Regions from separate parts of the Halomonas sp. SIMBA_159 genome, predicted to be linked through region 1. Evidence: riboswitches for the same ligand, from Rfam matches in the RefSeq annotation. Region 1 holds a riboswitch; the other holds the start of a gene.
The links. A riboswitch is a leader RNA that binds a small molecule or an ion and turns the genes downstream of it on or off. The one in region 1 is predicted to bind thiamine pyrophosphate.
Positions count from the first base shown of each region.

Region 2: linked by a shared signal. The riboswitch ahead of thiM (hydroxyethylthiazole kinase) and the one ahead of R0J87_RS02575 (SLC5/6 family protein) in region 1 are both predicted to bind thiamine pyrophosphate.

Region 1 is NZ_JAWJBT010000003.1:47,822-51,223, reverse strand. It holds gene R0J87_RS02590 (CoA-acylating methylmalonate-semialdehyde dehydrogenase) at 1-518, shown strand, start outside; gene R0J87_RS02585 (hypothetical protein) at 574-1,263, opposite strand; gene R0J87_RS02580 (peroxidase-related enzyme) at 1,451-2,062, shown strand; TPP riboswitch at 2,107-2,210, shown strand; gene R0J87_RS02575 (SLC5/6 family protein) at 2,200-3,402, shown strand, end outside.
Region 2 is NZ_JAWJBT010000011.1:131,660-135,061, forward strand. It holds gene R0J87_RS09130 (LysR family transcriptional regulator) at 1-553, opposite strand, end outside; gene thiE (thiamine phosphate synthase) at 550-1,164, opposite strand; gene thiM (hydroxyethylthiazole kinase) at 1,154-1,963, opposite strand; TPP riboswitch at 1,988-2,079, opposite strand; gene R0J87_RS09145 (hypothetical protein) at 2,129-2,473, opposite strand; gene R0J87_RS09150 (DUF2237 family protein) at 2,611-2,985, opposite strand; gene gloA (lactoylglutathione lyase) at 3,193-3,402, shown strand, end outside.

The DNA of each region.
Region 1 (3,402 bases):
CGCAGGCCAAGGAGCGGGTCGAGCGTTTGATTACAGCGGGTGAAAAAGAGGGCGCAACGCTGCTAGTCGATGGCCGCGGCTGTACCGTTGAGGGCTACCCTGAAGGCAACTTCGTCGGGCCAACCCTGTTTGCCGATGTCACGGCAGACATGACCATTTATCGCGAAGAGATTTTCGGCCCGGTGCTGTGCGTGGTGAACGTGGAAACGTTAGACGACGCCATTGCGTTCATTAACGCTAATCCTAACGGCAACGGCACGTCTATCTTCACCAATTCAGGCTGGGTGGCGCGGCGTTTTGAAACCGACATCGACGTGGGCCAAATCGGCATCAACGTGCCGATTCCGGTGCCCGTTGCGTACTTCAGCTTTACCGGCTCGCGGGCGTCTAAACTGGGCGACTTGGGCCCTAACGGTAAGCAGGCCATTGCATTTTGGACGCAAACCAAAACGGTCACTGCCCGTTGGTTTGAGCCTGAAAATGTCTCTAGCGGTATTAACAGCACGATATCGCTGTAAACAATCGCTCAACACACCCCTTCTCCCTGCCGAGGGGAGAAGGGGGACGCGGGCATTAGCAGGGTTCAAACAGCGGTAAGCTGCTGGTGAGTAATTGCTTGATAGGGCCGAGCTGACTTTCGTGCAGTACCACCAAATAAGGGGCTTCAGGCTGTTCGTTGATTGGGGCGAGCAGGGCGAACTCACCCTCTTCCATATGGAATTCATGGATTTCACGAGGGCCATGAGGCGTGTCGCACTGCGAGCAGCGGTAGGTGTCATCTTCACCGTAGACCAAACGGTGGTACATCTTAAACAGTGTGTAGAGTGCCAACCCGCCCTCAAAGGCGGGCCAGCGTGCCGGTATTTCACGGATTTCATCGGTGAGGGATTTGCCCTCAGCCTGGGCGTCGGCGATGGCATGCGCCAGTGGAGCCGCTAAGATCGCTGTGTCGTCAGCAGGCAGTGGGGCATTCTGCTGTGCTGCCTTGGCAAAGCGATCAACGGCGATGTCAAAATCTTCAAGGCTGCGTAGTGGAAAGTCGGCATGTTGCAGGTCAGCCGGTTCGAAGCCGCCGTTTTCCCAACCGTGAATCACACGCAGCGTTACCTGCCCCCGCTGCATAGGGCGGGCAAGCAACGTGTGAAGCATGATACGAATATGCAGCTGGCGCTCATCCGTATCGTTTTCGAACGCACGGTAAGGGTCCGCGAAGAGTTCATGCAAACGCCCTGGCGTGTGCTCTTTTGCTTCAGAGTATGACATGGTGGTTTCCCTGTTAATGCACCGCTTTGCTCATAGCGTACGGCTCTTATGACGTCAATTCATTAAGAGTATGGCGAGCGTTAACGTGTATTGAAAGACTCTTTGGTTAGCAATTTGTTACCCAGCATTTTAAACAGACGTTTACCATCAACCACACAACGAACCATACAACAAAAAAGGTGCGCCCATGTCTGCCACGATTAGTCGTTTTAAACTGCCTGAAACGTTAGAGGATGTTCCCAGCGATATTCGTGATGCCATGCTGGCGGTTCAAGAAAAAGCTGGGTTTGTGCCAAATGTGTTTCTTATGTTGGCCCATCGACCTGACGAGTTTCGCGCCTTCTTTGCTTATCACGACGCTCTCATGGAGCGTGAGTCCGATACGCTGACCAAAGCTGAAAAAGAGATGATTGTGGTAGCTACCAGTGCCCACAATCGCTGTTTGTACTGTGTGGTGGCCCACGGCGCGCTGGTGCGCATTTACAGTAAAGACCCGCTGCTGGCCGATAATATCGCCATTAACCACCGGGTAGCAGCACTCAGTGAACGCCATCGCTGCATGCTCGATTTTGCGCTGCATAGTGCGATTGATGTGGGGGAGTTTTCGCCACAATGGCAAAGCCGCCTAGAAGAGGTGGGATTTACCCTAGATGACTGTTGGGACATTGGCGCCATTGCCGCGTTTTTTGGTATGTCGAACCGTTTGGTTACCTTAGCGGGAACGCCGCCCAACCCTGAATTTTATTTAATGGGACGCGTGCCCAAAAAGCCGGATGAATCCCCTCAATCAACATCGTAAGGCTTTACTAAGGCGCTACTTTGATTGAGGATAGCGCTCTCATTCACTGTCGCCAGGGGAGCCCAAAACGGGCTGAGAATGCGCATTTCGCAGACCCTGGAACCTGATCCGGTTTGTACCGGCGGAGGAAGTGCGACATGCCTTACCTAACGACTGTGGTACTTGGCGCAGCATTATGCTGCTTCGCTTTTTTAGGCCTCCGGGCACGGTTTGGAGGAGGTTCTCTGGATGACTACGTCACCGCGCGCAACTCGCAAACGGCGTCTACTCTCGGGCTGTCCTTTCTAGCGTCCGGCATGGGCGCGTGGATTCTCTTTGCCCCGCCGGAAATTGGTGCCTTTGTGGGCCCGGTAGCGCTACTGGGCTATGCCCTTGGTTCGGCGCTTCCGTTTATTGTGCTGGGGCTTTATGGGCCCAAAATACGCCAAGCGCTGCCTGAAGGGCGAAGCATCGCCGAGTTTGCGCAAGCCTGTTATGGCACCGGTGTGCGCCGTTTTGTGGCGCTGATCTCCGTTGCTTACATGGGCTGCTTTTTAGCCGCAGAGCTAACGGCCATTGGTGCCATTACAGCGCTGCTATCCGATGTGCCGCCTGCGCTGGTGATCATCAGCGTTGCGATGACTACATTGCTGTACACCGTGCTGGGCGGGCTGCGCGCTAGCTTGGCCACCGACCGTTGGCAGGCCTGGTTACTATTAGCCTTGTTATTGGCAGTCGCTAGCGTGACGTTGTGGCGGCTACCGACAATGCCCAACAATGCGGTGCTACCGTCATTACCATTGGGTAGTTCGCTCAGCGTGGCGTTAACCCTGGTGATTGCGGTGACGGCCGCCAACCTGTTTCATCAAGGCTACTGGCAGCGCGTGTGGGCAGCCAAAGATAGCGCAAGCCTGGGTAAAGGTGCCTGGCTGGGTGGCGGCATGACGGTGCTTGTCATTATGGTAATTGGTGGCGTGGGTATCATGGCTGCGATGAGTGGCGTGAGCCTGGGTGAGCCACCGATGCCATTTTTTGCCCTATTAAGCGATGCGCCTATCTGGATAACACTGCCTGCGCTGGTGCTGGCTGTCACTCTGGTAACCTCCAGTGTTGATACGCTCCAAAACGGCATCGCCTCGCTGTGGGCCAGTGGTGACGATACCCGTGCGCTTAATAAAGCTCGCTGGATAACCGTGGCGCTGATGGTGCCGGTGATCGTGATTGCCTTACAAGGCATATCGGTACTGCGGCTATTTCTAATTGCTGACTTGTTATGTGCCGCCATTGTGGTGCCGGTGCTGCTCGGCCTGTGGAAGCGTATGACGCCCTTGGCGGCGATCAGCGGTGGATTGGCAGGGTTT
Region 2 (3,402 bases), on a different contig from region 1:
CAAGGTCGTCGATATGTTCTGGCGTGCCGTGTTGGGTGAGATACTCAGGTGAAGCGCAAAACACTAGCTGGCAGCGGGTGAGGCGTTTGGCAATCAGGCTGGAGTCGGGCAGGCTGCCAATCCGAATGGCTAGGTCGTAGCCTTCCTCTAATAGGTCCACGCGGCGATCGTTGAGGTCTAGCCGCACCTCTAGGGCGGGGTGGGCCTGCATAAACGCGGCGACTTGAGGCGCAAGGTAGCGAGTGCCGAAGCTCATAGGCCCATTAATGCGCAGTCGGCCGCTGATGGTGTTGGTGCCACTGCCTACATCGGCTGCGGCCTCATCCAACGCGAGCAGTATGACCTGAGCACGTGCCAAGTAGCGCTCGCCTGCTTCCGTGAGATGCAGCCGCCTCGTGGTGCGCTGAATCAAGCGCGCGCCCAGTGCTTCCTCTAGCGCCATTACCTGCCGAGACACCCGCGTGCGCGAGAGATCTAATGCCTCGGCGGCGCGGGTGTAGCTGCCAAGCTCTGCCACTTTGACAAAGGCCGCTAGCTGGTCGAGCTGAATCATAGAGCGCGAAATGCCAGCGCCGCTTGGTAAGGGTCGGGCTGGCCACAAATAGCGGAGATCACCGCAAGGCCGTTGGCCCCTGTGGCCCTCACCTGGGCGGCATGCTGCGCTTTTAAACCTCCAATCGCCACGCTTGGCAGGGGGCAGGCGCTGGCCAGCGTCGCTAAGCCATCAAAGCCAATCGGCTGAGCGTGGTCTTGCTTACTGACGGTCGCAAACACCGGCCCCAAACCCACGTAATCCAGCAGCGCCACGGGGACGTTGTGCAACTGCTCCAGCGTATTAATCGATAGCCCAATAATGGCCTGTGACCCCAACGCTTGGCGCGCCTCCTGAACGGCCGTATCACTCTGACCAACGTGCAGGCCATCGGCCTGGCTAGCCACGGCAACGTTGAGCCGGTCGTTGATGATTAACGGCACACCGGTGCCTGCCAGGAGCGCTTTAAGCCGCTGCGCCTGAGCGGTCATCGCCTCGTTGCTGGCGTGTTTGTCGCGCAGTTGCACCATGGTGACCCCGCCTTTCACGGCAGCCTCCACTGTGGCTTCCAGGCCTGCTTTTGCACACAGGGCCGCATCGGTGACTAAATAGAGCGAAAGATCACACCGCATGCAGTGCCTCCAGCTGGCTAAGGGAAGAGAGGTCATCCGGCGTGAGGGAATACAGCGCATCCAGGAGCGCCACTTGAAAGCTGCCCGGCCCGTTGGCCTGTTGCCCAGCACGGCTGCCTGCAATGCTGAAGCATGCCAGCGCCGCCAGCGTGGCCGCCAGCGGGGCGTTTCGGTTAGCGGCCACAAACCCGGCCACCAGGGCGCTTAACCCACAGCCTAGGGTGGTCACGCGGGGCATCATGGAATGCCCACCCGTTAACCGGTAATGGTGGGTGCCATCGGTAATAAAGTCGGTTTCTCCGGTCATCGCGACGATGCAGCGCTGCTGCTGGGCTAAATCAATGGCGGCTTGGGCGGCATCCTCTGTCGTTGCCGTCGCGTCAACACCACGCCCTTGGCTAGCAAGACCGGCGAGCGCCATCACTTCTGATGCATTGGCACGAATAACCGTCGGCTGGTGGGTCAGCAGTTCAGTACACACTTGCTGACGAAAGGAGGTCGCACCAACGGCGACGGGATCTAATACCCAAGGCGTACCGGTTTCGTTTGCTGCGCGTGCGGCAAGCGCCATCGACGCTGCCCAAGGGGAAGAGATCGTACCAATGTTGATCGAGAGCGCACCTGCAATGGCGGTGAATTCCGCCACTTCTTCCGGGGCGTGTAGCATGGCGGGCGAGGCCCCGGTAGCCAACAATAGGTTAGCCGTGCTGTTCATCGCGACATAGTTGGTCATGCAGTGAACGAGCGGGGTGGTGTCGCGCAATGTGGCGAGCATCTCGCCAAGCGGTGGGTGGGTCATAGCATCCTCCCGGCAAAGGAGGTGGTGAAAAGCACCACGACTCCCTACGCCGGCGTTATCCGGTTCAGGTTCAAAGGGTGCTTCTCAGCCGCTATGCGGCGCCCCTGTCGTTGGTGGCTACTATCCTAGCCTTAAGCTGGGCTGTAAACCCCTGGCGGGAAAGACTTAACGAAAGGCGATGCGGGTGCCGTAGGTGAGCATTTCATCTGGCGTGATGGCACGGCCAGTTACGCCGATCATTTCATCGCCGCACTGGTCTGAGAAGGTCAGTACGCCGTGGGTCAGACCGAGCTGGCCAAGCGTGTCGCGAATTTCCCCGGTGCCTAGAAACGTACTGACTCGACCATGGGTATCGCTCAGATCCGATACTCCATTGGCATGATGAAAGCGCACTTTGTAGATACCGTCCATGGACTCCACTTCAACAATCGGCGAAAAGCCGTTCTGAATGGCATAGGCTAGCTGCTTTAGCGTAAGGCGGTCGCCAAGGGTCATATCGATTGCGGTCATGATGCACTCCTGCAGGACGCCATCAGTGAGGCATCGCTAGTCATTATGTAAAGATGTTGAATGAGAAGTGTAGAAGGATTGCATAGATTTTCCAGTGACGATTTTCTAATGATCAGCGGCGCGCTCTGCCATGGGCGTTAATGCACGGCATCCAGCGCGTGCTGCTGCAATTTAATCAGCGGGATAATCTCTAAAGTACGCTCGTTAGTGCCGGATAAAATCACGGGCGGCGCTAAGCCAACCTGGGCGGCTTCGGCCCAGCGGTGCGCGCATAAGCACCAGCGGTCACCCGGTTTTAGGCCAGGAAAGCCATACGCTGGGCGTGGTGTGACCAAATCGTTGCCTTGCGCCTTTGAGAAAGCGAGAAATTCCTCAGTCACCATCGCGCATACCGAATGGATGCCCGCATCATCAGGGCCAACGCGACAAAACCCATCGCGATAGAAGCCGGTTTTAGGGTCGTGGCAGCAGGGTGTTAACGGTTCACCCAGCACATTTCGATCACGGGACATAAAGGCTCCTTGGGAGAAGGGCTGGAATTCTTCATTCCGCGCCCTCATAACAGGGGGAATAAGCCGTGCCGTCAGCACACAGTAGCCTGTGTGAGAAGGCGGGCGATGTTGAAAGTCTAAGCCTTGTACAAAGTAATACGTTCGTCAAAGAATTTGCGCAATAGCAGCGCTGCTTGAATGATGGCCCAAACCGAAGAGGAGAGTTGTATGTCGTATCAAGGTGAACAGCACCCAGGCGTTGCCCCGGCAGCCCCGCAAACCGAAGGCTTTCGTTTAAACCACACAATGCTGCGGGTCAAAGACCCTGAGCGCGCTCTAGCGTTCTACTCCAAGGTGTTTGGCATGCAGTTGCTGCGGCGGCTGGACTTTGAAGAGATGCAGTTCTCGCTCTACTTCCTGGCTAACGTAGAAGCCAAC